3 regions of the Streptomyces sp. NPDC056527 genome follow, and region 2 is predicted to be linked to each of the others. Evidence: riboswitches for the same ligand, from Rfam matches in the RefSeq annotation. Region 2 holds a riboswitch; each other region holds the start of a gene.

Region 1 (9,933 bases), on a different contig from region 2:
GTGGGCCTTGATCTGCTCCCAGCCGAGCCCGTCGATCAGGAAGACGCAGTTCCGGTCGGCCGGGGTGAGCTCGGCGATCCGGGCGTCGCAACCGGGCACGCCCTGTCCGGCGACGAGCGTCGGAAGGAGGTCGCCCAGCGAGCCGGTGCCGTACTCGGGCAGGGGCGCCGTGGCGAGGTCGAGCGGAACGGGGTCGTCCGGCCAGCCGGAGGTGACGGCGGTGGGCTGGACCATCAGCGCGTCGCCGCGGTGGCTTCGGAGAGCGACTGGGCGAAGGCGAGGGTCTGGCGGACCGTGTCCGGACCGTCGCCGGCGTCGCTGACACGCAGGCTGAGGTCGTCGGCGGTGGCGTTGCCGGTGTAGCCGTGATCGGCGTCGCAGTTCGGGTCGCCGCAGGCGGCCGGCTCCAGGTCGATCCGCGAGACGGCGCCCCAGCCGATGGTGAGGACGACCTCACGGGGCAGGGTGCCGGGGGTGTACGACTCCGGGTTGGCGACGACGCGGCTCACGACGACCGAGGAGATCCGGTCGAGCTTGACCGACTCCGTGGAGGTGGTGGCGTACGGCGTCGGGGAACTCGTGTCGGCGTTCTGCTCGTCGGTGTGGCTGACGATGAAGCGGTTGGCCGTCAGGACGAGGACCGTGACGTGGCGACGGACCTCGTTGGAGTCGAAGGTGGTCTCCTGGTGCACCAGGTACGACGCGATCGCCTCGCCACCGACGGCGGCCTCCACCGCCTCGGCCACGAGGGCCGGGTAGTAGCCGCTGCGCTCGATCGCCGCGCGCAGCCCCTGGGTCGTCGTACCGGTCTTCGCCATGGACTCCATCCTAATCCGTCGGAAGGGGCGCTCCGGGCCGCTCCGCGGCGGCCGCTCGGCGGGTCGCTCAGTAGCTGGGGAGACGGCGCGGACCGAGGTCCGTGCGGGGCGGGGGCGGGGCGAGACGGACGGTGGCGCCGAGCACGGACAGGCCGTGCGCGGCGACGACGACGGGCTCCAGGGCGATCGCGACGACCTCGGGATGGTCGTCGACGAGCCGGGAGACCCTCAGCAGCAGCTCCTCCAGAGCAGGGGTGTCGACGGGAGCGGAACCACGCCAGCCGAACAGGAGCGGGGCGGTGCGGATGGATCGTACGAGCTCGGCGGCGTCTCGTTCGGTCGCCGGGACGAGCCGGTGGGACATGTCGCCGAGCAGCTCGGAGGCGGCTCCGGCGAGTCCGAAGGAGAGCACGGCGCCGACGGCCGGGTCGATCGCTGAGCGCACGACGGTGTCCACGCCCCGCGGCACCATGGCCTGGACGACCGGCTGGAGCTCGGCGGGCTTGCCGAGGACCTCGGTCATTTCGGCGTACGCGGTCCGGAGTTGCTCCTCGGTGGCCAGATCGAGGCGTACGCCTCCGAGGTCGGGGCGGTGGCGCAGGTGGGGGGCGGTCGTCTTCAGCGCCACGGGGTAGCCGAGCCGGGCGGCGGCCAGGACGGCGTCGTCGGGGGTCGGCGCGGGGAGAGTGGGCAGCACGGCGATGCCGTACCGGCCGAGCAGCTCGCCGGCCGCGTCGGCGTCGAGGGTCACGCCCCGGGCGTCCACGTCTCCGCCGAGCACGCGCTCGATCTGCGCGGCGGCCCCGCCCTCGTCGATGTCCTCGAACTCGGGCACGCGCCCGGGCTCGGCGGCCTGCCGCCGCCACTCCCCGTACCGCACCGCCTCGGCCAGTGCCCGCACGGCCCGCTCGGCGGCGGGATAGGCGGGGATGGCTCCGGGCCGCGGCGCCTCGTCCCGACCGGCGCCGTCGCTCTCACCGGCGTCCCGCCCGGGCAGAGGCCGCGGACCCCCCACGGCGGGATTCGGCGTGGCAGCCCCGGACGGACCCCCTACAGCGGGAGTCGGCGCGGCAGCCCCGGACGAGCCCCCGGCGGCGGGGGTCGGCCTGGCGTACGCGGGCCGGCCGGCGGGTGCGCCGCCTTGCCCGAGCGTGCTCGTCGGCACGGTGCCGCGCGCAGGCCGGCGATCGGCGGCAGAGCCCGGCGGGGTGCCGGTCGGAGGAGTCTCCGGCACGGCGCTTCCCGCCGGCGGCGTCTGCGTCCGGGCCGTCGCGGGTGTCCCGTGCAGGGTTCCCGCCGACGGGCCGTGCGCGGCGCCTGGGTCGGTCGTGGCACCCGCCAGGGAGCCGGTGGCCCCCGCCGCGCCCCTCCGGGGGGTCGGTCGGGTGCTGGTCGCGACGGCGAGGGCTTCCGCGAGGCCGCCCATCTCCACATGGACGACGACCACAGGCTTCGGCGGGTTCGGGGCCGAGGCGACGGCGTCGCGGAGCGAGGCAGCGAGGACCTCGCCGTCGCCCGACTCGACGGCGCCGTTCTCGCCGACCCAGGGGATCGCCGTCACCACGACCGCGTCACAGGCGTCGTCCACGAGCGCCGCCGCCAGCGCGTCGCGGAAGTCGGCCGGGGTCGCCGCCGTCGTCAGGTCGACCGGGCGCTGCGGACGCAGTCCCTCCGTCAGACAGGCGTCGTACGTCAGCAGCCCGAGCGACTCGGAGTTGCCGAGGATCGCCACCCGGGGCCCGGTCGGCAGCGGCTGGCCGGCGAGGAGCAGGCCCGCGTCGACGAGTTCGGTGACCGTGTCGACGCGGATGACCCCGGCCTGCCGGAGCAGCGCGGAGACGGTGGCGTGCCCGATGCGCGTGACCGGCACCCGGTGTCCCGGCGGCGCGCTCCCGCTGTGCCGCGCGCCCTTGACCACGACCACCGGCTTGACCGCCGCCGTCCGCCGGGCCAGCCGGGTGAACTTCCGCGGGTTCCCGATCGATTCCAGGTACAGCAGGACGACGTCGGTCGCGGGGTCGTCGTACCAGTGCTGGAGGAAGTCGTTGCCCGAGACGTCCGCCCGGTTGCCCGCGGAGATGAAGGAGGAGAGGCCGGCGCCCCGCCGGTGGAGTCCGGCGAGCAGCGCGATGCCGATCGCGCCGGACTGGGTGAAGAGCCCGATCCGCCCGGCGGCCGGCATCTGCGGCGCGAGCGAGGCGTTCAGCCGGACGTCGGCCGAGGTGTTGATGATGCCGAACGCGTTGGGTCCGATGATCCGCATCCCGTACGAGCGGGCCTGCCGTACCAGTTCACGCTGCCGCTCCCGCCCTTCCGTGCCGCTCTCCGCGTACCCCGCCGAGAGTACGACCAGGCCCTGCACCCCGTGCTCGCCGCAGTCGGCGACCGCCTCGGGCACCCGCTCGGCGGGCACGGCCACGATCGCCAGGTCGACCGGTTCGCCGATGTCCCCGACGGAGCGGAAGGCCGGCACCCCGTCGAGCGTGGCGGCCCCGTCCCCGAGGGCACGGTTCACGGCGTACGCACGGCCGGTGAACCCGGAGTCCAGCAGGTTGCGCAGGACCGTCCGGCCCACCCCTCCCGGCGCGCGCCCGGCCCCGATGACGGCGACCGAGCCGGGGGTGAGGAGACGCTGCACCGAGCGCGCCTCGGCCCGCTGTTCCCGGGCGCGCTGCACGGCCAGCGAGCGGTCGGTGGGCTCCAGGTCGAGGTGCAGCCGTACGGCACCGTCCTCGAAGCTGCGCTTCTGGGTGTACCCGGCGTCCGTGAAGACCTTGATCATCTTGGAGTTGGCGGGCAGCACCTCAGCCGCGAACCGTCTGATGTCCCGCTCCCGCGCCACCGCCGCGATGTGTTCGAGCAGTGCGGAGGCCACGCCCCGCCCCTGGTGCGCGTCCTGGACCAGGAAGGCGACCTCGGCCTCGTCGGCGGGGGCGCTGGCCGGCAGCCCCTGGGCGTTGATGCGGTCGTACCGGACGGTGGCGATGAACTCCCCGCCGACGGTCGCCGCGAGACCGACCCTGTCCACGAAGTCGTGATGCGTGAACCGGTGCACGTCCTTGGCGGAGAGCCTCGGGTAGGGCGCGAAGAAGCGGTAGTACTTCGACTCGTCCGAGACCTGCTCGTAGAAGCTGACCAGCCGGTCCGCGTCGTCGGCGGTGATGGGCCTGATGCGCGCGGTGCCGCCGTCACGGAGGACCACATCCGCTTCCCAGTGGTCGGGGTAGGCGTGTTCCGGTTGTTCCGGCTGTTCCGACGCGCTCTGCATGGGGCAAGCGTACGGCCGGGGTACGCCGGTGGCACCGGTCGCGCGGCGTCTGCGTGCCATGCAAGGTAGGGAGGACCGATCGGCCCTGGAACAGGGGGCGAAGGTCGGCCACGAGCATCCCGCCACCCGTGAGAGACTGGTCTAGACAACCCGCTTGAGACTTGAAGGGCAACACCATGGCTGAGCGCCGCGTCAACGTCGGCTGGGCCGAGGGCCTGCACGCCCGCCCCGCCTCCATCTTCGTCCGTGCCGCCACGGCCTCCGGCGTCCCCGTGACGATCGCCAAGGCCGAGGGCAACCCGGTGAACGCCGCGTCGATGCTCGCGGTGCTCGGCCTGGGCGCGCAGGGCGGCGAGGAGATCGTGCTCGCTTCGGACGCCGATGGCGCCGAGGCCGCTCTGGACCGTCTGGCGAAGCTGGTTGCCGAGGGACTCGAGGAGCTCCCCGAGACCGTCTGACCGAATTCCGATGGAGCCGCACACGCCGAAATGACGGCGAGTGCGGCTCCATTGTTTTCCGCAGCCGGCCCGACCGCCGACTTTCCGGAATTCGAGGCAGCACAAAGAAAGCCCCGAGAATTCCTATTCTTTGTATACGGCCCGCGTGTTAATTCCGGGCGCTCGCGGTGTTTACGACGTGTTGCGAAGCCCTCACACGCCCGCGTTCCTGCCGCTTCAGCCGGTGCTGCGTCAGCGAACGCTCGGCGTGCAGCGCGGTCAGCGCGCGGGCCCGTTCGGCGTCGCCGCGCGCCACCGCGTCGACGATCGCCCCGTGCTCGGCCCACGCCTCGACGGGCTGGGCGGTGGGCTCGACCGCGTACATCCAGGCGATCTTGTGCCGCAGCTGGGTGAGCAGCGCCGTGAGCGCCGGGCTGCCGGACGCCTGCGCCAGCGTCTCGTGGAACCAGGCGCCGAGCGAGCGCAGATCCTCGCCCTGGCCGCGCCTGGCCCGTTCCTGCCCCAGCCTGACCAGGCCACGCAGCACCTTGAGGTGGGCGTCGGTGCGGCGCTGGGCGGCTCGGGCGGCGCCCAGCGGTTCGAGCAGTGCCCTGACGTCCAGCAGGTCGGCCGCCTCCTGCTCGGTGGGTTCGGCGACATGGGCGCCCGCGTGGCGGCGGCTGATCACGAAGCCCTCGGACTCCAGGGTGCGCAGCGCCTCACGGACGGGGACACGGGAGACTCCGTAACGGCGGGCCAGCTGCTCCTCGGTCAGACGACTGCCGCACGGGAGGACCCCGGACACGATGTCGTCCCGAATCGCCGTGCATACCGACTGCGCGGGAATGCGCATCTTCGACCTCCGCCTTGATCCGCGCGAAACCGGTTCGTCGGCGACTCTATTGCAGAGGTGCGGAATTTCCGAAGGAGATCCGGGAAGATGGATATCTTTTGGCCAGCAAAAAGCCCCGGCTCAGGACGAGCCGGGGCTTTTCTGACGCCTGCTTCGCGAGCAGCGGTCAGACGTTCACGCCGCGGGCGCGGAGGTACGCGACCGGGTTGATGTCGGAGCCGTACTCGGCGGTGGTGCGCGCCTCGAAGTGGAGGTGCGGGCCGGTCGAGTTGCCGGTCGAGCCCGAGAGGCCTATCTGCTGGCCCGGGGTGACGGACTGGCCGACCGAGACACCGATGGACGACAGGTGACCGTACTGGGTGTACGTGCCGTCGTTCATCCGGATGACGATGTTGTTGCCGTACGCGCCACCCCAGCCGGCCTCGACGACTGTGCCGGAGCCGACGGAGACGACTCGGCTGCCCGAGGCGGCCCGGAAGTCGACGCCGGAGTGGCTGCCGGAGGACCAGAGCGCGCCACCGGCCTGGTAGCTGGTGGTCACGTACGAACCGGCGACGGGAAGCTGGAAGGAGTTCAGGCGCTTGCGCTCGGCCTCGCGGGCGGCGCGCTCCTTGGCCTCGCGGACCTCCTTGGCGCGGGCCTCGGCCTTGCGCTTCGCCTCGGCCTTCGCCCGGGCCTCGGCCTTGGCCCGCTCGACGGCCTCGGCGGCCTCGCGCTCCTGGGCGGCGGCCTGGGCGTCGATCGTGGCGGCGAGGGAGTCCGCCGCGACGATCTGGGTCAGGCCGGTGTCCTCGAAGGAGGGGGCGTCCGCGTCGGCGGCGAGCGCCGGGGAGGCGAGGGTTCCGATGACGCCGGTGGTGGCGATGGTCGCGATGCCGGCGATGCCCGCGCTACGGCGCGCCATACGGCTCGGACCACGATGCTTCCCGGTGGCACGGGTGAACGCCATGTAGTGGCTGATCCTTTCCTTCCTTCTCGCCTACCGGGTTAGCTGACGGGTTCGGAGCAGGAAGGTCTCCTACGGGCCCCTCCGCACGGGTGCGAAGGCGTCCGATTCACCCCAGGGACTTCGTATGGGTCCCCGGCTCCCCAGGCTCGCGCCTGACGGGGACTCGGCGATGACTGTCCGATGCCACGGGCTCGCGGCGGGTGCAACTGGCGAACAGCCGGACCGACGCTAAGCGGACCGTCTTTCAATCAGCAAACAGACACGCCCGTTTGTAAGACATGCCACAGGGCATACACCCACGCTCGCCCTCAATCCGGACAAAGGGGAGGACCCCGCCATACGGTGATGACGGGGTCCTCGATGTGGCGCGCGGCCGACTCGATCAGCCGGTGACGACGGTCACTTCGCCGATACCGAGAGCACGCACCGGCTCCTCGATCTGCGCCGCGTCACCGACGAGCACGGTGACAAGTCGGTCCACCGGGAAGGCGTTCACGACCGCGGCGGTCGCCTCCACCGTGCCGGTCTCGGCCAGTCGCGCGTACAACTGCGCCTGGAAGTCGTCCGGAAGGTGCTGCTCGACCTGGTCGGCGAGCGTCCCGGCGACGGAGGCGGCCGTCTCGTACTTCAGCGGCGCCACACCCACCAGGTTCTGCACGGCCACGTCGCGCTCGGCGTCCGTCAACCCCTCGGCGGCGAGGGTGCGCAGCACCTTCCACAGGTCGTCAAGTGCCGGACCGGTGTTGGGGGTGTCGACGGAACCGCTGATGGCGAGCATCGAGGCGCCGTGCCCCTGGCCGTCGGAGCGCAGCACCTGGCCGAAGGCACGGACGCCGTAGGTGTAGCCCTTCTCCTCGCGCAGGACGCGGTCCAGGCGGGAGGTGAGGGTGCCACCGAGGCAGTATGTGCCGAGGACCTGGGCCGGCCAGACACGGTCGTGCCGGTCGGCGCCGACGCGCCCGATGAGCAGCTGTGTCTGGACGGCACCCGGCCGGTCCACGATGACCACCCGGCCGGTGTCGTCGGCCGTGATCGGCGGGACGGGGCGCGGCTCGGCCTCGTTCCCCGTCCACGCGCCCAGCGACTCGGCGAGGACCTTGTCCAGGTCCACGTCGGTCAGGTCGCCGACGACGACGGCCGTGGCCGTGGAGGGCCGCATGTACGCCTCGAAGAAGGCACGGACGGCCGTGGCGTCGATCGCCGCCACCGTCTCCTCGGTCCCCTGGCGCGGCCGCGACATGCGCGACGTGGCCGGGAAAAGCTCCTTGGAGAGCTGCTTGGCCGCCCGGCGGGCCGGGTTGGCCGTCTCGTGCGGGATCTCGTCGAGCCGGTTGCGCACCAGGCGCTCGACCTCGGTGTCGAGGAAGGCGGGCGCGATCAGCGCCTCGGCGAGCAGGCCGAGCGCCTTGGGCAGCCGGGAGACGGGGACCTCCAGGGAGACCCGTACGCCCGGGTGGTCGGCGTGTGCGTCGAGCGTGGCGCCGCAGCGCTCCAGCTCGGCGGCGAACTCCTCGGCGGAGTGCTTGTCCGTGCCCTCGGAGAGGGCGCGGGCCATGATCGTGGCCACGCCGTCCAGGCCCTCGGGCTCTGCGTCCAGCGGGGCGTCGAGGAAGATCTCGACGGCCACCACCTGCTGGCCGGGGCGGTGGCAGCGCAGCACCGTCAGACCGTTGTCCAGCGCTCCGCGGTCCGGGGCCGGGAAGGCCCAGGGCTTCGCGGTGCCGGCCTGCGGCTGCGGGTGGAACGTCATGCTCGTCAAAGACGCGGCAGCGTCGGTCACTGGTCCGCTCCCTCTTCCTCGTCGCTGTCGCTCTGTTCGGTACCGAGCGGCTCGTAGACGAGCACCGCGCGGTTGTCCGGGCGCAGCCGGGCCTTGGCGACCGCCTGCACCTCCTCGGCCGTGACCTCCAGCACCCGGTGCACGGCGGTGAGGGCGAGCTGCGGGTCGCCGAACAGGACCGCGAAGCGGCACAGTTCGTCGGCCCGGCCCGCGACCGTGCCCAGCCGGTCCAGCCACTCGCGCTCCAACTGGGCCTGGGCGCGCTCCATCTCCTCGGGCGTCGGGCCCTCGGCGGCGAACCTGGCCAGCTCCTCGTCGACGGCGGCCTCGATCTCGGGCACCTCGACACCGCCGGACGTCTTGACGTCCAGCCAGCCCAGCGAGGGGGCCCCGGCCAGGCGCAGCAGACCGAACCCCGCGGCCACCGCCGTGCGGTCGCGGCGGACCAGACGGTTGTGGAGCCGCGAGGACTCGCCGCCGCCGAGGACGGTCAGGGCCAGGTCGGCGGCGTCGCACTCGCGCGTGCCGTCGTGCGGGAGCCGGTAGGCGGCCATCAGCGCGCGGGCCGGGACCTCCTCCTCGACGACCTCGCGCAGCTGCTCGCCGATGGTTTCCGGCAGAGTGCCGTCACGCGGCGGCAGCTTGCCGTCGTGCGACGGGATCGAGCCGAAGTACTTCTCGATCCACGCCAGGGTCTGCGCGGGATCGATGTCGCCGACGACCGAGAGCACCGCGTTGTTCGGCGCGTAGTACGTGCGGAAGAAGGACCGCGCGTCCTCGAGGGTGGCCGCGTCCAGGTCGGCCATGGAGCCGATCGGCGTGTGGTGGTACGGGTGGCCCTCGGGGTACGCGAGGGCGGTGAGCTTCTCGAAGGCCGTGCCGTAGGGCACGTTGTCGTACCGCTGGCGGCGCTCGTTCTTGACGACGTCCCGCTGGTTCTCCATGGACTCGTCGTCCAGGGCCGCGAGCAGCGAGCCCATGCGGTCCGCCTCCAGCCAGAGCGCCAGCTCCAGCTGGTGGGTGGGCATGGTCTCGAAGTAATTGGTGCGCTCGAAGCTCGTCGTGCCGTTGAGCGAGCCGCCCGCGCCCTGCACCAGCTCGAAGTGGCCGTTGCCGTGGACCTGCTTCGAGCCCTGGAACATCAGGTGCTCGAAGAGATGGGCGAGGCCGGTGCGGCCCGCGACCTCGTGGCGCGAGCCGACGTCGTACCAGAGGCAGACCGCGGCGACCGGGGTCAGGTGGTCCTCGGAGAGCACCACCCGCAGGCCGTTGGCCAGCCGGTGCTCGGTCGCTGTCAGGCCGCCGGAGCCGGCCTCTGCCGTGGCCGTGTGACCCATGGGCATGTACGTCCCTTCGATCGCGATATGGAAAAGTCCTGCCACCCTATGCAAGCGCACCGACACCTCGCGAAGTTCCCGCAGGTTCGAGGCGTCCCTCTTCCGGGTCGCGGGGGCGTCCCGGACGGCTGACAGCGGGCCGTACCCGGGTCGCGGTCGGCGTTGTCGGTGGGACGGTCCACAATGGTCCGCGTCAGATCAACCTTGTTGGTGAAGGAGCCGCAGCCGCGATGGCCCGCCGCAGCACGAAGACACCGCCGCCGGAAGACGCGTTCGAGGAGAGGATCCTCGACATCGACGTCGTCGACGAGATGCAGGGCTCCTTCCTCGAGTACGCGTACTCGGTGATCTACTCCCGCGCGCTGCCGGACGCCCGGGACGGCATGAAGCCGGTGCAGCGCCGCATCGTCTACCAGATGAACGAGATGGGCCTGCGCCCCGACCGCGGCTATGTGAAGTGCGCGCGCGTCGTCGGCGAGGTCATGGGCAAG
Region 2 (9,933 bases):
GGCGGCGCAGGGGGGCCGGGTGGCCGATCTGCGCGTGGTGGTGATCGCCGGCCGGGCCACCCACGCCGTCGTACGGACCAGCCGCTCCCCCATGACCAATCTCCATCTGGGCGGCACCCGGGGCGACCTGGGCACCGTGCGCGCGGCGATCGCAGGCGCAGGCGGCCGGTGGGCGGACGCGCTCGGCGTGTGCGAGCGGGCCGCCGAAGCATTCCCCGGGACACAGTGCGTCGGCGTCGATCTGCTTCCGGCCGTCGGCTGGCGGCGCTTCGCCGTCGGCGAGGTCAACGCCTTCGGCGATCTCCTCCCCGGCCTCACCGGCCTCCCGGGCAGCGGCGCGGAGGGCCAGGACACCTACGCGGCCCAGGTCTCCGCACTCCTCCGCAAGAGTCCTTCTCGCACCACACGTACCACCCGCACCACAGGAACGAGCACCGCGTGAACCAGCCTCCCGCACCCGACATGAACGAGATCGTGGGCAGCCACGATCTCCTCCTGGTCACGCTCGACACCCTCCGTTACGACGTCGCGGCCGAGCTCGCCGCCGCCGGCCGCATCCCGAATCTGGCCCGGCACCTCCCCGGCGGCCGATGGGAGCGCCGGCACGCCCCCGGCAGCTTCACCTACGCCTCCCACCAGGCGATCTTCGCGGGCTTCCTGCCGACCCCGGACACCCAGGGCCCGCATCCCCGCCTCTTCGCCGCACGGTTCGCGGGCAGTGAGAGCACCGCCGGCGGCACCTTCGTCCACGACACCCCCGATCTGGTCTCCGGTCTGGCGAAGGAGGGATACCGCACCGCCTGTGTCGGCGGCGTCGGCTTCTTCAACGGCCAGGGCCCCCTCGGCTCCGTGCTGCCCGGTCTCTTCCACGAGAGCCACTGGGAGCCCGACTTCGGCGTCGCCTCCCCCACCTCCTTCGAGTCCCAGGTGACCCGAGCCGAGGAGATCGTCGCCGCGCTCCCGCACGAGGCGCGCCTCTTCCTCTTCGTCAACGTCTCCGCGCTGCACCAGCCCAACTGGTTCCATCTGCCCGGCGCGACCCGGGAGTCCGGCGACACCCGCGCCTCGCACGCGGCGGCGCTCGAGTACGTCGACCGGCACATCGGCCGGCTCTTCACCGCCATGAGCAGCCGTCGAAGCTGCTTCGCGATCGTCTGCTCCGACCACGGCACGGCCTACGGGGAGGACGGCTTCACCGGTCATCGCTTGGGCCACGAGGTCGTGTGGACCGTCCCGTACACCCACTTCTTCCTGGCCGGCCCGGAGCGGGAGGCCGTCGCATGACCGGGACCCCGCGTCCGTACGAGAGCTATGTCTACGCCTACCCGCACAAGACCGCGTACCGGAAGCTCCCCGACCCCACGCCCTCCCTCGCGGCTCTGTGGGCGGACGAGCCGAAGGACGCCCTCTCCCTCTATGCGCACATTCCGTTCTGCGAGGTCCGCTGCGGCTTCTGCAACCTCTTCACCCGGATCGGCGCCCCGGACGAACTGACCAGCCGCTATCTCGACGCGCTCGACCGGCAGGCGACAGCCGTACGGGAGGCGCTCGGCGACGCCGAGCCGGTCCGCTTCGCCACGGCCGCCTTCGGCGGCGGCACCCCCACCTTCCTCACCGCGGGCGAGCTGGAGCGGCTCTGCGACATCGCGGAGAAGCGGATGGGCGCGGATCTGCGGGCCGTCCCGCTCTCCGTGGAGACCTCGCCCTCGACGGCGACGGCCGACCGGCTCGCGGTCCTGTCCGAGCGGGGCGCCACCCGGCTGAGCATCGGGGTGCAGAGCTTCGTCGAGGCCGAGGCCCGCGCGGCCGTTCGTCCCCAGCGCCGCGCCGATGTCGAGGCCGCGCTCAGTCGCATCCGGGACACCGGCGTCCCCGTCCTCAACATCGATCTGATCTACGGCATCGACGGCCAGACCGAGGAGTCCTGGGTTCGTTCCCTCGACGCGGCACTCGCCTGGGCGCCCGAGGAGCTCTACCTCTATCCCCTCTACGTCCGTCCGCTCACCGGCCTCGGCCGGCTCTCCCCCACCGCGGACCGGGAGTGGGACGAGCAGCGTCTGCGGCTGTACCGCCACGGCCGGGACCATCTGCTCGCGCGGGGATACGAGCAGGAGTCGATGCGGATGTTCCGGCGCGCCGACGCCACGCCGCAGGGCGCCGACGACTACGCCTGCCAGACCGACGGGATGATCGGACTGGGCTGCGGGGCGCGCTCGTACACCTCCTCGCTGCACTACTCCTTCGACTACGCCGTCGACATGAGAGAGGTCCGCTCGATCATCGACGCCTACACCGGGACGGGGGACTTCACGCGCGCCCAGGTCGGCCGGTGGGTCGACGCGGACGAGGCGCGCCGTCGCCATCTGCTCCAGTCCCTCCTGCAGGCCCGGGGCATGTCCACGGCCGCCTACGAGGAGCGGTTCGGCACGTCTCCGATCGCGGACTTCCCGGCCGAACTGGGCCGGTTCGAGACGCTCGGCTGGCTGGATCCGACGGCGCCCGCCGGGCTGCTGCGGCTGTCGCCCGAGGGTCTGGCCCACTCGGACGCGCTCGGTCCCGCGCTCTTCTCGCCGGCCGTCCGGGCGGCGATGGCCGCCTACGAGCCGAAGTAACGGGGGTGACGGCATGGACCTGACGATCCTCTACCGGGGCCCTCTCGCCTCCTGCGACTACGACTGCCCCTACTGTCCCTTCGCCAAGCGCCGCGACAGCCGTGAGCAGCTGCGCGCCGACCGCGCCGCGCTGGAGCGCTTCTCCGCCTGGGCGGCCGGGCAGACCGGCGACCGGCTGAGGATTCTCTTCACCCCGTGGGGCGAGGGCCTGGTCCGGTCCTGGTACCGGCGCGCCCTCACCGAGCTGTCGCGCCTCCCGCACATCGAGCGGGTGGCGATCCAGACGAATCTCAGCTGTCGCACCGACTGGCTGGCCGAGGCCGATCCCGAGACCCTCGCGCTCTGGTGCACGTACCACCCGGGGCAGACGCCCTACGACCGCTTCCTCGCCAAGTGCCGTGACCTGGCCGCCCGGGGCACGCGTTTCAGCGTCGGGATCGTCGGCCTGCCCGATCACCGGGAGCACGCCCGGCGGCTGCGGGACGATCTCCCACCCGAGGTCTACCTCTGGGTGAACGCCGCCGAGGGGCACACGTACACCGATGGGGAGGCCGAGGGCTGGACGGCCCTCGACCCCCTCTTCCCGTACAGCCGTCGTCCGCACCCCTCGGCCGGTCTCCCCTGCCGGACCGGCGAGTCGGTGATCTCGGTGGACGGTGACGGGACGGTGCGACGCTGCCACTTCGTGAAGGCCGAGCTCGGCAACCTCTACGACGGTTCGTACCGCGCGGCCCTGCGGCCACGCGCCTGCCCCCTCGCCGTCTGCGACTGCCACATCGGATATGTCCATCTGGAGACGCTGCCGCTGTACGACGTGTTCGCGGGCGGCGTCCTGGAACGCGTCCCCGCCGCGCTCACAGAGGCATGAGGTCCGGCCGCTTGGCCTCCACGTAGTCCCCCGAGCTCTCACCCCGCAGCCGCCTGCCGATCCACGGCACGAGGTACTCCCTGGCCCAGTTGATGTCGTCGCGGCGCACCTCCAGCGTGCCGCGCGGCGGCAGCGGCGGCCACGGCTGGTCCGGGTCGGCCGGCACCTCCAGACCGAGGACCTGGGCGGCGCGCAGCGCGACCCGGGTGTGGCCCTCGGGCGAGAGGTGCAGCCGGTCGTCGTCCCAAGCCCGCCTGTCCTGCACCGACTTGAGCGACCACAGGTCCAGGACCGGGCAGCCGTAGCGGTCGGCGACGGCCCGGACATGGGCCGTGTAGGTGGCGATCTTGCCGCGCAGATGGCGCAGCACGGGTACGTCGCGGGTGTCGAAGCCGGTCGTCACCATGACCGTGCCGACGGCCGAGGTCAGATCGGCGACGGCGCGCTCGAAGCGCTCGGCGACGTCGTCCGGGTCGGTGCCCGGGCGGATGATGTCGTTGCCCCCCGCGCAGAAGGTCACCAGGTCGGGGGCGAGCTCCTTCGCCCTGGGGACCTGCTCCTCGACGATCTGGTCGAGGAGGCGGCCGCGTACGGCCAGGTTGGCGTATCGGAATGCGTCGTGCTCCGGCAGCTGGTCGGCGAGCAGGACCGCGAAACGGTCCGCCCATCCGACGTACTTCCCGTCGGGGCCGGGGTCTCCGACGCCCTCGGTGAAGCTGTCACCGATCGCCGCGTACGACCCGAATACGTCCATGTCTCTTGATCTCGAATCGTCTGCCACGGGAACTCATCTTTCCCTTATGGGTGTGACCTACGCGACCGTAAGGAGGGGTTGACGCCGGGTGAGATACGCCACCGGTCAAGATTCCGCCAAGCCGGAATACGGCGGTACGCGAAGGGGCCCGGCACACAGGTGCCGGGCCCCTTCGGATGCTGGGTGTACGTCAGATGCTGACGCCGTGCGAGCGCAGGTAGGCCAGCGGGTCGATGTCCGAGCCGTAGCTCGGTCCGGTGCGGATCTCGAAGTGCAGGTGCGGACCGGTGGAGTTGCCGGTCGAGCCGGAGAGACCTATCTCCTGGCCGCCGGTGACGGTCTGGCCGGCGGAGACGCCCAGGGAGGAGAGGTGGGCGTACTGCGAGAACGTGCCGTCGGCGTGCTGGATGACGACCTCGTTGCCGTACGAGCCGCTGTTGCCCGCGGAGTAGACGGTGCCCGCGCCGACGGCCTTGACCGAGGTGCCGGAGGAGGCGATGAAGTCGACACCGGTGTGGTAGCCGGAGGACCACATGGCGCCGGAGGCGCGGTACGGGGTGGAGATGCCGCCGCTGACCGGGGCGACCCAGCCGGAGGACGCGGCCTTGGCGGGGGCGGCCTGCGCCGGCGTGGACGCCGGGGCCTGGGTGGACTCGACCGTGCCGCGGTCGCTGCTGCGCGAGCTGCGCTCGCCCGAACCGGTGGAGGACTTCTCCGCCTTGGGCGCGGCCTTCGGGGCGGCCTTGGGCGCGGCGGCCTTGGCCGTCGACTTGGCGCCGAGGGTGAGCTTCATGCCGGGAAGGATCAGCGAGGGGTTCCCGCCGACGACCTGGCGGTTGTCCTCGTAGAGCTTCTTCCAGCCACCCGCCAGGTGGTGCTCGGAGGCGATCTTCGACAGGTAGTCGCCACGCACGACGGAGTACGTCTTCGGCTTGGCGGCCTTGTCGGCGGCCGGGGCCTTCGCGGGAGCGGCGGCGACGGCGGCGACGGCCTGCTCGGGCGTCACGGTCGGGGCGCCCTTGTCGGCGGCGTGGGCTCCGGTCGCACCGAGGAGCGGCAGGGCGACGACGGCGCCACCGGTGCCGGCGGCGACGAATCCGCGCGTGATCGGGTTGGCCTTGGGACGGCGATGCTTACCCTTTGCGGGCATGGCGAATTCCTCTCCGTCGCCTGCGAGGTGAGCTGTCGGGTTCGGACTGGAGATGTCCGGCCGCGTTCTCACGCGGCTTAACCCCAAGCCGTCCGGATCGACCGGTTCGGCGTACTTACCTGGGTCCCCCGCTCCTGCCTTACGTGGATGGGTGCGGATTCCGGGCGGTGGCAGGATTCGGCGGTCCGACCGGATTGACGGTGACCGTAGACGAGCGGGGTCGGCGCGAACAAGCCACCACTTTTCTCTCGCATTCAGGGCCGGGATATCCGCGCCGAATTCCGGTCACCCTCCGTGGAGGGCGGAACCTCGATCCCCTTTTCCGGTACGGAGTTTGCCCGGAACGATCAGGCACGGTCCGTCACTTTTATGACGCTGCTCACGCATGGGAACCCATCTCCCCTATTAACAGGGCGCGTTATGCCTAAGGGCCCAATTCGGACAGAACACCCATTCCCATGCCCCGGGGGTGTGCGCAGCCGACGCCACCCGGGATGATTGGCCGAGGAACCGATCTCGATCAGCCAACCTTCAGGAGCACTCGTGACGCAGCAGCTGCCTCAGGTCCCGTCGACCGAACCCGAGCTCACGGGGGTACGCAACTTCCGGGACGTGGGCGGCCTGCCGACCGTGAACGGCGGATCGGTGCGGTTCGGACGCCTCTTCCGCAGCGGCCACCTCGCGCACGCCACCGAGGAGGACGCGGCCTTCCTCTCCACCCTCGGACTGCACACGATCTTCGACTTCCGCAACCAGGCGGACCGGAAGGTCGAGGGCCCGGACGTCGATCTTCCGGGTGTACGAAATGTGAACATACCGCTCAACGACCCGGCCGACGGCAAGGAGTTCTGGAAGCTGGTCAGCACGGGCGAGCTGGAGCAGCTCCGCGCCATCCTGGGCGACGGCAAGGCGGCCGCCCGAATGTCTGATTCGTACCGGAAGATGATTGTCGAGCGGACCGCGGAGCACAGCCGCATCCTGCATGCGATGGCCGAGGACAGCGTTCCCGCGCTGATGCACTGCGCGGCCGGCAAGGACCGCGCGGGCCTGTCGATCGCCATCTCGCTGCTCGCGGTGGGCGTCGAGCGCGAGGCGATCGAGGCCGACTACGTGAAGTCGAACGACCCGCACCGCCGGTACAAGGTGCGCCGCAGCTCCACCGCCGCGGACGCCATGTCGCCCGAGGTGATGGAGCTGCTCAGCCCGCTCTTCGACGCGCGCGTCGAGTACCTGCGGGCCGCGTTCGAGACGATCGAGCAGAACTGGGGCACGGTCGAGAGCTACCTCACGGACGGCCTCACGCTCGCCCCCGAGACTCGGGAGCGGCTGCGCGAGCGGCTCGTCGCCGAGGCGTGACCCTGCCCGCTACTGGTTCTGCCCGCCGAGCATGAACAGCAGGTAGAGGAAACCGGCGAAGAGGTGCCCGGCCACCAGATAGGCGAAGAGCCGGAGCACAAGACCCTTGGGGAACTTGCCCCCGTCGCGCTCTTCACCGGTGACAGGTGCGGACTTCTCGGACATATCCGACCCTTCCGAAGGGCTCAGCGCAGATGCGGGGTTCCGTCGCCGAGGCACAGCTCGGCGGCGGGGCTCTGCATCAGCGTGTGGACGAAGAGCAGCTCGGCCCCGCCGCGGCCGGCGGCTCCGATGCGGTGCGGGGTGAGCGAGTCGAAGTGCGCGCTGTCCCCGGGATCCAGGACGTGCACGGTGTCGCCGAGTGCGAGGCGCACCTGACCTTCGAGGACGTGGAGCCATTCCTCCCCGGGATGGACGCGCACGATGTCGCTCCGGGTGGCGTACGGCACATGGACCCGAAGCGCCTGCATCGCACGACCGGGTCCGCCGGCCTGGCGGTAGATCCAGCCGTCGGCCTCGACGGGCTCTGACCGGCCCGCCCTGACGACCGGATCACGCTCCGGCGGAACCTCGCCCAGGAGCTCGGCGACCGTCGTACCGTAGATGCGGGCGAGAGCGAGCAGCATGGGCAGCGAGGGTTGCCTGCGGCCCGTCTCCAGCCGGGAGAGATGGGCCGGGGAGAGACCGGCCCGCTGGGCGGCGGCCTCCAGGGTCAGCCCGCGCCGTCGGCGCAGGGCTCGCAGCTGGGGCGCGACGTCCGGCAGGGCCTCGGGCGCGTCCGGTGCGGCGGGGTCCGGGGACGGCTCCCCGGGGAGGTGCTCCATGCCTCCATTCCGCCAGGATCTTTCCTCTGAGGCAAGTTTCTTGCCTCAGAGGCAAAACTCCGGCGGAGCGGGAGATCAGCGCTGCGCCACCGCCTGCTTGACCAGCGTCTTCCCGAAGTCCCACATCAGTCCGCCACCCCCATGGGCGTCGTCCATCGCGGCCGTGAACGCGGTCACGAAGCGGTCCACGTCCTCCTCGTCGATGATCAGCGGCGGGATCAGCTTGATCACCTCCAGATGGTCCCCCGACACCTGGGTGAGGATCCGGTGCCGCTGGAGCAGCGGGACGACGACCATCTGGGCGAAGAGCCCCTTGCGGGCCGCCTGCAGCATCGTCCACCGGCTGCGCAGCCCGAGCGAGGACGGCCGCCCGAACTCGATCCCGATCATCAGCCCGCGTCCGCGGATCTCCTTCAGCAGCTCGTAGCGCGGCACGAGCTCCTTCAGCCGCGAGGACAGCAGCTCGCCGATCCGGCGCACATGGGCCACCGTGCCCTCGTTCTCCATGACCGAGAGCACCGCGAGCCCGGCGGCCATGGCCTGCGCGTTGGAACCGAAGCTGGCCGAGTGGACGAGCACCCGGTCCATGGACGAGTAGACCTTCTTGAAGATCCAGTCCTTGCCGAGCGTCGCGCCGACCGGCACGTAGCCGCCGGAGAGCGCCTTGGCGACGCAGACCAGGTCCGGTTCGACACCGTCCTCGTGCTGGTACGCGTAGAAGTCCCCGGTCCTGCCGAGCCCCGTCTGTACCTCGTCGACGATCAGCAGCGCGCCACGTGCGTGCAGCAGCTCCTGCGCGGCGCGCAGGAAGCCGGGCGGCGCCTCGTGGACCCCCTTGCCCTGGATGGGTTCGACGACGAACGCGGCGACATCGCCCTTGCGCAGCTCCCGCTCCAGGGCGTCCAGGTCCCCCAGCTCGATCGCCGTGTCGGGCAGCAGCGGGGCGAAGCCGTCCCGGAAGCCGTCCTCTCCGTTGACCGAGAGGGAACCGGTGGTCAGCCCGTGGAAGGCGTGGGAGCAGTACAGGACCCTGGGCTTCCCGGTGGCGTACCGGGCGAACTTCAGCGCGGTCTCCACCGCCTCCGTGCCGCTGTTCCCGAAGAAGACGCGGTCCAGGTGCGGGCTGTGGGCGAGCAGCTTCTCGGCGAGCAGCCCGGGCAGGGGCTGGCAGTCGAAGCGGGTGAGGTCGGCGAGCGAGGCGTCCAGGACGTCGTGGAGGGCCTGACGGACGACGGGGTGGTGCCGCCCGAGGCCCATGACACCGAAACCGGCGAGCATGTCGAGGTGGTCGCCGCCGTCGGCGTCCCAGAAGTGGGCGCCCTCGGCCCGTACATAGACCTTGTCGAAGCCGATGGTGTGCAGCATCCGCGGAAGCTGGTGGTTGAGATACCGGGTGTGCAGCTCGTAGCGCTCGGCGCCGCGTTCGGCGAGCAGCGCCGCGAGGTCGAACTCCTTGGTCATCGCCCCTTCTTCCGGGTCAGTGCCGCGCTGATGTCCCCGGCGATCTCCACCGGGGTGAGGCCGAGATCCGCCAGCACCTCCCCGCGCTTGGCATGCGCGAGGAACTGCTCGGGGATTCCGTACGTCCGCAGGGGCACGTCGACGCCCGCGTCGCGCAGGGCCTGGCCCACCGCCGCCCCGACGCCTCCCGTACGACTGTTGTCCTCGACGACCGCGACCAGGCGGTGCAGTGCGGCGAGCGGGGCGAGGGCCTCGTCGACGGGCTTGACCCAGCGCGGGTCGACGACGGTGCACCGGATGCCGCGCCCGGCCAGCAGCTCGGCGGCCTGGAGGCAGACCTCCGCCATCACGCCGACGGTGACCAGCAGCACCTCCGCGTCCGGCTCCGAGGGTCGATCCCGGGCGGCGGGAGCCGGCCGCGGGGCGAGCAGGACGTCCATGGCGCCGATCCGCCCGACGGCCGGTACCGGAGCGCCCACGGTCTCCTTGGGGAACCGCAGCACGGTCGGGGCGTCGTCGACCTCGACGGCCTCGCGCAGCTGGGCCCGCAGCTGCTCGGCGTCGCGCGGGGCGGCGATCCGCAGGCCGGGCACGACCTGGAGGAGCGACAGGTCCCACATGCCGTTGTGGGAGGCGCCGTCCGTCCCGGTGACGCCGGCCCGGTCCAGCACGAAGGTGACACCGCACCTGTGCAGGGCGACGTCCATGAGCAGCTGGTCGAAGGCGCGGTTGAGGAAGGTCGCGTAGACGGCGACGACCGGGTGGAGGCCGCCGGCCGCGAGGCCCGCTGCCGAGACGACGGCGTGCTGCTCGGCGATGCCGACGTCCCAGACCCGGTCGGGGAAGCGCTCGGCGAACTTCGTCAGCCCGACGGGGTGCAGCATGGCGGCGGTGATCGTGACCACGTC
Region 3 (9,933 bases), on a different contig from region 2:
CATGGGCGGTCGGCGGTACGCGGCGGTGGTGCCCAAGCCGGAGGGCACGCTGCGCGAGCGTCCCCTGCTCGACCTGGCCTCGGGCTACGTCCGGCGCTCGATCGACGCGTTCCCGCGCCAGGGCGACCGGAGCCCGTGGAAGGTCCGCCAGAACTACGTCCTGGACGCGGCGACGACGATGCGCACGAATCTGGACCGCACCCTGGCGCCGATCCCCCTCGCGGAGGTGCTCGCGGCCCGGACGGCCGGGGAGCAAGTCATTGGTCTGCCCGCTCACCAATCATAGGCGGAGAACCCACCACTCCTCGGAAGTTCACTCAAGAATTACCGCACGGATCTATACCTTTAGGCCGCCCTCCCCCATCCTTTCCTCGATGTGCCGCTGGGGCACGCAGTGACGCGAGAGGCGGGGCATGACTCCCATCAGTCGCAGGGGATTCGTCGGGATCGGGGCAGGTCTCATGGCGGGCGCCGCGCTCCCCCCGGGCACGGCATCGGCCACCGCAGCGGCCGCCACCGGTACGCTCACCGACGTCAAGCACGTCGTGATCCTCATGCAGGAGAACCGCAGCTTCGACCACTACTTCGGCAGGCTGCGGGGGGTCCGCGGCTTCGGCGACCGGGCCGCGGGCAACATCCCGGGCGGCTGGGGAACGTTCAACCAGCCCAACTGGGGCGGCCGTCAGCACCCGTGGAAGCTGAGCGCCACCCCGCCCGCCGGGGGCGTCGACGGCGAGACCCTGGCCCAGTGCAACGGCGACCTTCCGCACAGCTGGACCTCGCAGCACGCGGCGTGGAACAAGGGCCGTATGGACAACTGGGTGACGGGCGTCGGCAACACCCGCACCCTCGGCTATCTCGACCGCGGCGACATCCCGTTCCACTACGCCCTCGCCGACAACTACACGATCTGCGACGCGTACTTCTGCTCGGCGCTCAGCGCCACGGGCCCCAACCGCACCTTCCTGTGGAGCGGCAGGATCGACGCCTCCAGCAAGGACGGCGGCGACGAGTCCGGGCTCACCTGGGAGACGTACGCCGAAGCGCTCCAGCGCGCCGGGGTGAGCTGGAAGGTCTACCAGAACGCGCAGGACAACTACGGCGACAACGGCCTCGCGTACTTCAAGAAGTTCACCGACGCGCGACCGGGCGACCCGCTGTACGACCGCGGCATGGGGTCGGTCCCCAAGGTCACCGGCTCGACCCCGGACGACATCGCCGCCGCGATCCGTGCCGACGTCCTCGCCGGCACGCTCCCCCAGGTCTCCTGGGTCGTGGCCAACGAGGCCTTCTCCGAGCACCCGTACGCCCCGCCCGGCGACGGCGCGCACTTCGTGGACCTCGTCTACCGCGCGCTCGCCGCGAACCCGGAGGTGTTCGACGGGACGGTCCTCTTCCTCAACTACGACGAAAACGACGGCTTCTTCGACCACGTGCCGCCGCCGGTCGCCCCGCCCGGCACCCCCGGCGAGTATCTCGACGGCGTCCCGATCGGTCTCGGCTTCCGGGTCCCGATGCTCGTCATGTCCCCCTGGACGCGCGGCGGGTGGGTCAGCTCCGAGGTCTTCGACCACACCTCCGTCCTGCGGTTCATGGAGACCTGGACGGCCGCCCTCGGCACCCCCGCCGCCTGCCCGAACATCAGCGCATGGCGGCGCAAGGTCACGGGTGACCTGACCGGGGTCTTCGACTTCGCGCACCCCGTCTTCGGCGTTCCCTCGGGGCTCCCCTCCACCGCCAAGGTGATCGGGCAGTCGACCTGCGGCCCCCTGCCCAACCCGGTCCCGCAGGACAACGCCCTGCCCGCTCAGGAGACCGGAACCCGCCCGGCGCGCGCCCTGCCGTACCAGGTGAACGGCAACCTCGACCGGTTCGAGTTCGGCGCGGCCGGCAAGATCCTGGCCTGGTTCTCCATGACGAACCAGGGCACGCAGGCGACGCGCGCCGCGCACTTCACGATCCACCCGCACCAGCACCGGGACACGGCGGCCTGGCAGTACACCGTGGACCCGGGCGCGACGTCCACGGACTACTTCAACATCGGGCTCGGGTCCGGGTCGGGCAAGTACGACATCTCGATGATGGGCCCCAACCGCTTCCTGCGACGCTTCATCGGCGACGCCTCGAAGCCGGGCAAGGCCGTCGAGGTCGCGGCGCGCTTCGCGACCGAGCCGGGCACGGGGAAGACGGCGATCCACTTCAGGATGACCAACAGCTCCGCCGGTCCGGTGACCTTCACGATCCGCTCGAACGCCTACCGCTCCGACGGACCGTGGACGTACACGGTGGCGGCGAACTCCTCGCGCGAGGACTACTTCAACGCCGTGGCGTACCACAACGGCTGGTACGACTTCACGATCCTCGCCGACATCGACGGCACCTGGTCGCGCCGCTACACGGGCCACATCGAGACCGGCACCGCGAGCATCACGGGCTGACACACAACCGCACTTCCCACCAAAAGGGGCACAAGGGTCTTTATTAGCCCTTGTGCCCCTTTTCTCAACTCAGCTGAATTTACCGTAATGACCGATTTGATGCCCCTGGTGAGATGAATCACCCAAAGGGCCTTCAGTGATCTCCTCGCACCTTCCGTCCCCTTACCCCTCAAGGAAGTTCAGCGGGCCGGATGCCGCGAAGAACGCCTTCGCGAATTACCCACGTGCGAGACGTCTTGTTTCTGTCGACATTTCTCGCCTACGGTCACCTCGACCCGGACGGATCGCCTAATCCTGCCACCGTCCGAAAAGACCGATCATTCACCCGAAGGCAGGAGCGGGGGACCCACTATTCGCCGGTCCGGATTCTCCGGAGCGGCTCGGGGTGAAGTCGCACGTGTGCGGCCGGGCATCTCCAGCCCGAACCCGACAGCTCACCCCGCAGGCGCCGGAGAGGAATGCATCATGCCCGCACACGGTAAGCACCGGCGCCCCAAGCGACGTCCCCTGACCCGCGGTATCACCCTCGCGAGCACGGGTGGCGCCGCACTGGCCCTGCCCCTGGTCGCCACGGCCACCGCCCACGCGACGCCCCAGGCCGCCCCCGCGACCGCCCCCGTCGCGAAGACCGTCTTCAGCGCCCCCGCGAAGATCGCGGAATCAATTCCGGCAGCCCAGAATTCCGCCGCCAAGACCTATAAGGTCGTCCGCGGCGACTCCCTTTCCGTGATCGCACACGAGCAGGATGTCCAGGGCGGCTGGAAGGCCCTGTACCGTGCGAATCGCAGCGCCGTGGGTGACAACCCGTCACTTATCCACCCTGGGCTCAAGCTGAAGCTCAGCGGGAATTCCGCCACCGCTCCGAAGCAGCCCAAGCAGTCGAAGTCCTCGGCCCGTTCGGACGCCGACAGGGCCGACCGCTCGCAGCAGCGGAGCGCCGCTCCCGCCAAGGCCGCTCCCGCGAAGCCCGCCGCCGCGGCTTCCGCGAAGGCCGCCGCCGCGCCCAAGGCCCAGGCCGCCCCGGCGAAGATGTACGCCGACAACCTCGACGGCTGGATCCGCGAGTCGCTGGACGTCATGGCGCGCTACGGGATCCCCGGCTCGTACGAGGGCATCCACCGCAACATCATGCGCGAGTCCTCGGGCAACCCGCAGGCCATCAACCTCTGGGACTCGAACGCCGTCAAGGGCACCCCGTCCAAGGGTCTCCTCCAGGTCATCGAGCCGACCTTCCTCGCCTACCACGTGCCGGGCACGTCGATGGACCTCTTCGACCCCGTCGCCAACATCACCGCGGCCTGCAACTACGCCGCGGACCGCTACGGCTCCATCGACAACGTCAACGGGGCGTACTGACCCCCGCTCCGCGTCGACTCCACGCCCCGGCCCCGGTTCCTCATGGGCCGGGGCTTCGGCGTTCCGGCGAAGCGGCATGGGGCATTCCGTACCCACGCGACGTACTTGGCGTGCAGCATGGGCGACTGATGATCCGCGGCGGGGATCGCGGATCCCGTCCCTGGGGGGAACGACGCATGAAGAGAACGCTTGCCGTGTGCGCGGCCGCGGCCGCGCTGGCCGGGCTGCTCACGGCCGCAGGTCCGGCCGTGGCACAGACGCCGGGCGCCGACGCCGACGGTGATTCCGGCGCCGCACGATGCACGTCCGGCCCGACCGTACTGCCCTCGCTCCCGCCGGACGCCCGCGGCGGGATCTCCACCGAGGGCGTGCACGATCTCGGCCCGCGCGGCCTGGCCGTGGGCGCGAGCGGCGGCCTGCCCGTGTACTGGAGGGGTGAGCGGCTCCACCGGGTGCCGCTGCCCGAGGGTTACGACGAGGGCGCGGTCCGGGCCGTCAACCGGCAGGGGCTCATGGCCGGCTGGGTGGGCCGCCGCTCCGACGGTTCGACCGCCCTGTTCAGCTACCGCCCCGGCGCCGCGTCGGTGCGGCTGTTCTCCGTGGGTGTGGCACGGGCCGCATCCGATGTGGACGTCGACGACGCCGGGCGGATCGCGGCCGTCGACGCCGACGGCACGGCGAAGGTGTGGCGGGACGGGAATGTCACGCGGGTCCTGGCGCTGCCGCCGGACGCGGGGCCCGGCACGGTCGTGACGCGGGTCACCGCAGTCAACGCGCGCGGGGATGTGATCGGCGCGGCCGAGCAGGCGTACGACGGCCCCGACGGTTTCACCTGGAGTTCCTTCCCCGTCCTGTGGCCCGCGGACGGCGGGCCGGCCCGCGCGCTGCCGGTCGCCCGCGCGGAGTATCTGGTCCACAACATGGCCGAGGGCATCGACGACACGGGGCGGGTCGTCGGGTACGTGTCGGTCAGCGATCAGTTCGACCCGGAGGGCGAGCCATGGACCTGGACGCCCCCGTACCAGGATCACGGCTCGTCCCCCGGCGTCCTGGCCGGGCAGGAGGAGGGCGAGTTCGGGGCGATCAGCCCGACGACGGGCGTCGCGGTCGGCACGGCGACGACCCACAGGGAGGGCGCCCCGGTCCTGCCCTACCAGGCACAGTTGTGGCCGGGCCACGGCCCGGTCCTCGCACTGCCGTCGCTCGCCGCGGACCGCGACGCGACGGCCCGCGCCGTCTCCGACGACGACCGGGTCGGCGGAGTCGCCGTGGACGCGTCGTGGGTCGCGCATCCGGTCGTCTGGACCTGCGCGAGCCGTCAGGCGTACGCACCCCAGGGCTCGTAGCGCGACCGGCAGACGACAGGTGGGGCGCGGACGGGACACCAGGGTCCGCGCCCCGGACCCGGTGAGGGGCACGGACAGGACAGGCCGGGTCCGCGCCCCTCACCGGATCAGGTCAGGCGTCGAGCCGGGGCCGGGAGGACTCCGGTACCAAGGTCGTGGCGGCCGTGGTCTCCGTGCGGCCCACGGACACCCGGAGCGTCACGGCGGCCGCGACCCCGCCCACCAGGCCCCAGGTCACCGCGGCCGGGACGCCGCCGCCGAGGACGGCGGACATGTGCAGGATCCCCCAGCGCAGGCCGGATCCGTCCGTCGCGATCCGCAGCAGCTGGCTCGCCAGCAGAGCGACGACGGTCGCGCAGACCGCGCCCGCCGCCATCGCCGGGACGGTGACCCTGGTCAGCAGCACGGGCAGCCGTCGCAGCGCCCACCACACGACGACGAGAATCAGCACGTCGGCGGCCCGGTACAGGAGCCAGTCGCCGAGCTGCACGCCCGCCGGGCTGTCCCAGGCGCCGAGCAGCAGCCAGGTGCGCAGGAGGTCCCCCGGCTCGGCGAAGAGCCCGCCGTCCGGGGAGACCGTCTGGATGGCGGCGGCGACCGGCTGGTACGAGAGGACCACCAGGGACAGGGCGATCGCAGCCGTCCCGACGGTGGCGGCCAGGCGGGCGGCCCGCGCCGGGACCACCTCCTGCGGCAGCGGTCCGGCACCCTTCGCGGTGATCCGCGCGACGAGCACGGTCGCCAACGCCGTGACCAGTGCGGTCGCGACCAGGGCCTGCCGCCCGGTGGCGATCACGCTCGCCAGCTGGGGCAGGAGACGGTAACTGCCTCGCCCGTGCGAGGCGATCAGCCACGGTGCGGAGACGGTGACCGCCAGCGTCCCGGCCACCAGACCCCAGGCCCACAGTGCGAGCAGCGCGGCGGTCAGCCTGCCCCGTACCGGTGGCAGCCTGCGGATCAGGAGCAGCGCCCCGGGCACGAAGAAGGCGAACACCGCGAAGAACCGGATCTGCATCGCGGTGGAGTACAGGCCGAGATAGCGGCCGGCGTCGGTCGCGGCCGAGTCCCCGATCGCGCCGGACTCGGCGTCGAACCGGACCGAGGCCGGAGGCTCGTACGACCAGGGAAGCAGCCAGCGCTCGAGCTCGGCGGCGGCCTGACCGCCGAGGACGTCGGTGGAGCCGGGCAGGTGCAGTGCCTGCGCACTCGCCCCCGCCCACCACAGCAACGCCGTGAGCAGCAGCCCTCCCATCAGTGCCGGTATCGCCGCGCGTCGATAGGTCATGTCCGTCCCCCGTGTTGGTCCAACCCGTGCTTCGCCTTGTCGGGTGGAGGTTACGGGTTCTTGATCACACACGCGTCAGGGGCCCACCCACGACGCGCCCGGTGTCGTTGTGCCGGAGGAGGGCGAAGACGTCCTCCTCCGGCACCCGCCCCCCTCAGCCGAACAGCTCGCCCAGCAGCTCGGGCCCGATGGCTATGGGGGCCGGACGGTACGCAGGGGGCTGCGTACCCATCAGCTCGCGCACCAGGTAGTCCCAGCAGCGGGTGCGGACGTGGGCCAGGCAGTCGATGAACGTGTGCTCGGCGCCGGGCACGATGTGCAGCTCGAAGTCCTTGCCGGCGGCGAGGAGACGGTCGGCGAGCCGCAACGTCTGCTCCGGGTGGACCTGGTCGTCCATCTCGCCGTGGACGAGCAGCAGTTTGCCCGCCAGCCGGTCCGCCAGGTCCAGGTTGGAGGTGCGGGCCCATGCCTCGGGATTGTCCGCGCCGTCGTAGGTCTCCACGAACCCCGGGTTGAAGTGGGGGGCGTCGTGCGATCCGGAGAGGGCGACTCCGACCTTGTACAGCTCGGGGAAGTCCAGCATCGCCCGCGCCGCGGCGAACCCGCCGCCGGAGTGGCCGAGCACTCCCGTCCGGTCCAGGTCCATCCAAGGCCGGGTCTCGGCCAGCTGTCGCAGCGCGGCAGCGTGGTCGGCCAGACAACCCGCGTCGGCCAGGTGACCGTAGGAGGCGTCGTGGAAGGCCTTGCTGCGGCCCGGGGTTCCTCGCCCGTCCAGCGCCACCACGACGAAGCCGAGTGCCGCGAGCGGTTCCGCGTCGAGGCCCATGCCGCCCGGGTCGAAACACGGGGCGACCCGGGTGACCTGCGGGCCGGGGTAGACGTTGTCCACCACCGGGTAGCGCTCAGCGGGGTCGAACCCCCGCGGCCGGTACAGCACCCCGTAGATGTCCGTCACGCCGTCGGCCGCCTTGACGCGGAAACGCTCCGGCGCCGTCCAGCCGGTGGCGATGAGCTTGCCGATGTCGGCACGCTCCAGCTCGACGAGGACCCGCCCGCTCCAGTCACGGACGCTGGTCACCGGCGCGATGTCGACGGTGGACGCGGCGTCGATGAAGAACCCCCGGTCGTCCCCCATGGTGACGATGTGGTCCAGCGCGTCGTCCGTGACCTTGGCGAAGCCGGAGCCGTCCAGGCCGACACGGCACACGGTGCGCCGGTACGGATCCTCGTCCACCAGACCACTGGCGATGAAGTACACCACCCGCTCGTTCTCGTCGACGCGCAGGATCTGCCGTACCGCCCACTGCCCGGAGGTGACCTGCCCGAGCAACGCGCCGGAGGTCAGGTCGTACCGGTACAGGTGGCCCCAGCCGTCCCGCTGCGAATACCACAGGACTTCGTCGGCACGGAGGTGCACGATCGGCGGCTCGTACAGCGACTGGTTGGGCTCCACCCGGGTGGCCCCGGTCTCGCTGAGCACCGTGGCGACCTCGCCGGTGACCGGGTCGAGGCGGTACAGCGTGAGCGTGCGCAGATCGCGGGGTCGGCCGAGGTAGTAGACCGCGGAGCCGTCCGGAGCCCACCACGCCCACTTGGCCGTGATCGGCGACATCACCGGCATGAGCAGCGGGTCGGCCTGCGCGCGGACCACGGTGCCCTCGGCGACGTCCAGCACGACCAGTTCGGCCTGCGGCAGGTTCTCGTCCCCGGTGTAGGCGAACCGCTGGGTGTGGAGGCGAGGCGCGCCGCCGTCGGCGGGCCGGGCCTCCACGAGGTGGGTCCGTCGGACACTGCGCTCGTCGGTCCGGTGCGCGAGGACCTTCGTCGAGTCGGGCGACCACGCCACCGCCGGCGGCAGGTGCGGGAGACCTATCTTGCGCAGCAGGGTGCCGTTGCTCGTGCACTCCGGGCCGTAGCCGTACCCGTGGTCGGGCTCGCCGTCGGTGGTCAGCGCCCACTCCTGCCCGTCGGTCAGCGAGCGCGCCCACAGGTCGTGCCCCCGCCTGGACACGGCGACCTTCCCGTCGGGCGACGGTACTTCGAGGGGGTTGCCCGGCGGGGTGAACTCGGCCCGCTCACAGACATAGCCGTCCAGTTCGCAGCGCCAGTACTCGCCGAGCGCGAAGAACTCCACGGCGTTCCCTGCCCATTCGATGCCCATGAACGGCAGGGCTTCAGGGTCGACCTGCTGCCCGGAGGCGTCGGCCAGCGCGGTGGCGAGCAGGGTGTGGTCGAAGGCCGGCTCGCACGTGCCCGCCGCCGGGTCGACCAGCTCGAACCGTCGGCCGGCACCGTTGCTCACCGCGTACCAGAACCGGGCGCCCCCGTCGATCCACTGCGGCCTGACCTTGTCGCCGACGACGAGCTCGCCGGGACGGGCGGGACGGCGCAGGAGCTGCTCGGCGGCCTGGTAGTCCTGAGTGGTACTCATACTTCTTGTCCGTCCTTGGTGTTGATCGGTAATGATCTTGATCGAGGCGCGCGATGGTGCCTCGGGGAGCGACGGGCACTCCGTCGCCCCGCCGTTTCTGATGATGGAAAGCTACGTTGCGTTTAGGATTACTGCAACACATTCGTCGCGAAGAATCGACATCTCTGCAGGTAGGAACAGGGGAATCGTTGCAACCGGTTCGAGCCTAACGCAACGACCCATGCACCCACTCGTTGCAATGGATGGACGTGAACGCTATACGGGAGACACCACGGAGCTCCGAAACCGTTCAGAAGTGGTCGGCGAACCAGCCGGCCGCGAGTTCACCGACGCGCTCCAGCGTGCCCGGCTCCTCGAAGAGATGAGTGGCTCCGGGGACGACGACCAGCTCGCTCTCGCAACGCAGTTGACTCTGGGCCTGTTCGTTCAGGTCCACGACGAGCGGGTCGTGACCGCCCACGATGAGGAGAGTGGGAGCGCGTACCGCGCCGAGGCGTGGGCCGGCGAGGTCGGGGCGTCCGCCGCGGGAGACCACGGCGGCCACGGTGGCGGTGGGGTCGGCGGCGGCCCAGAGGGCGGCCGCCGCGCCGGTGCTGGCGCCGAAGTAGCCGGTACGCAGGCCGCCGATGCCGTCCTGTTCCCCGAGCCATGCCGTGGCCCGGGAGAGGCGGTCGGCCAGTAGTTCGGTGTCGAACACGTTGGCCCGGTCGGCCGCCTCCCTCTCGGTGAGCAGGTCGAAGAGGAGCGTGCCCAGGCCGGCTCGGTTCAGGTCCTCCGCGACGGCTCGGTTGCGCGGACTGTGCCGGCTGCTGCCGCTGCCGTGGGCGAACAGGACGACCCCCGCGGCGCCCTGGGGCACCACCAGATGCCCTGCCAGCTCCAACTCCCCTGCCTGGATGCGCACTTCAGCATCCTGGGCGCCCGATCCACGTGCTGCGCGGTTGCGAGCCAGACAGGCCAGGACCTCCTCGTCGGCGGTCTGCGAGAAGTCCTCGTAGAACTGGCCGATCGCGTAGAAGAACTCCGGCTCGTGCACACTGGCCGTCTCGTCCGCCTCGCCGCCGATCCGGGCCGGCC

The links. A riboswitch is a leader RNA that binds a small molecule or an ion and turns the genes downstream of it on or off. The one in region 2 is predicted to bind cyclic di-AMP.
Region 1: it holds a riboswitch for cyclic di-AMP, as region 2 does, so the genes downstream of both, ACFQ7Q_RS09005 (M23 family metallopeptidase) here and ACFQ7Q_RS09440 (peptidoglycan DD-metalloendopeptidase family protein) in region 2, are expected to answer to the same signal.
Region 3: it holds a riboswitch for cyclic di-AMP, as region 2 does, so the genes downstream of both, ACFQ7Q_RS01420 (transglycosylase SLT domain-containing protein) here and ACFQ7Q_RS09440 (peptidoglycan DD-metalloendopeptidase family protein) in region 2, are expected to answer to the same signal.

What each region holds. Positions count from the first base shown of each region.
Region 1 is NZ_JBHTTQ010000011.1:62,792-72,724, reverse strand. It holds gene ACFQ7Q_RS09030 (alkaline phosphatase family protein) at 1-234, opposite strand, end outside; gene ACFQ7Q_RS09025 (DUF5998 family protein) at 234-818, opposite strand; gene ACFQ7Q_RS09020 (GNAT family N-acetyltransferase) at 886-4,086, opposite strand; gene ACFQ7Q_RS09015 (HPr family phosphocarrier protein) at 4,263-4,544, shown strand; gene ACFQ7Q_RS09010 (GntR family transcriptional regulator) at 4,693-5,376, opposite strand; gene ACFQ7Q_RS09005 (M23 family metallopeptidase) at 5,543-6,325, opposite strand; cyclic di-AMP (ydaO/yuaA leader) riboswitch at 6,338-6,504, opposite strand; gene ACFQ7Q_RS09000 (M16 family metallopeptidase) at 6,708-8,075, opposite strand; gene ACFQ7Q_RS08995 (M16 family metallopeptidase) at 8,102-9,442, opposite strand; gene ACFQ7Q_RS08990 (DNA topoisomerase (ATP-hydrolyzing) subunit A) at 9,673-9,933, shown strand, end outside.
Region 2 is NZ_JBHTTQ010000012.1:33,805-43,737, reverse strand. It holds gene ACFQ7Q_RS09465 (STM4014 family protein) at 1-442, shown strand, start outside; gene ACFQ7Q_RS09460 (STM4013/SEN3800 family hydrolase) at 463-1,284, shown strand; gene ACFQ7Q_RS09455 (STM4012 family radical SAM protein) at 1,281-2,612, shown strand; gene ACFQ7Q_RS09450 (STM4011 family radical SAM protein) at 2,626-3,480, shown strand; gene ACFQ7Q_RS09445 (SGNH/GDSL hydrolase family protein) at 3,467-4,261, opposite strand; gene ACFQ7Q_RS09440 (peptidoglycan DD-metalloendopeptidase family protein) at 4,425-5,384, opposite strand; cyclic di-AMP (ydaO/yuaA leader) riboswitch at 5,389-5,577, opposite strand; gene ACFQ7Q_RS09435 (tyrosine-protein phosphatase) at 5,928-6,740, shown strand; gene ACFQ7Q_RS09430 (DUF6126 family protein) at 6,750-6,905, opposite strand; gene ACFQ7Q_RS09425 (XRE family transcriptional regulator) at 6,926-7,564, opposite strand; gene ACFQ7Q_RS09420 (aspartate aminotransferase family protein) at 7,640-9,025, opposite strand; gene dxs (1-deoxy-D-xylulose-5-phosphate synthase) at 9,022-9,933, opposite strand, start outside.
Region 3 is NZ_JBHTTQ010000001.1:295,156-305,088, reverse strand. It holds gene ACFQ7Q_RS01430 (flavin-containing monooxygenase) at 1-286, shown strand, start outside; gene ACFQ7Q_RS01425 (phosphocholine-specific phospholipase C) at 414-2,438, shown strand; cyclic di-AMP (ydaO/yuaA leader) riboswitch at 2,740-2,899, shown strand; gene ACFQ7Q_RS01420 (transglycosylase SLT domain-containing protein) at 2,904-3,794, shown strand; gene ACFQ7Q_RS01415 (hypothetical protein) at 3,971-5,140, shown strand; gene ACFQ7Q_RS01410 (hypothetical protein) at 5,253-6,425, opposite strand; gene ACFQ7Q_RS01405 (DPP IV N-terminal domain-containing protein) at 6,580-8,856, opposite strand; gene ACFQ7Q_RS01400 (phosphoribosyltransferase family protein) at 9,146-9,933, opposite strand, start outside.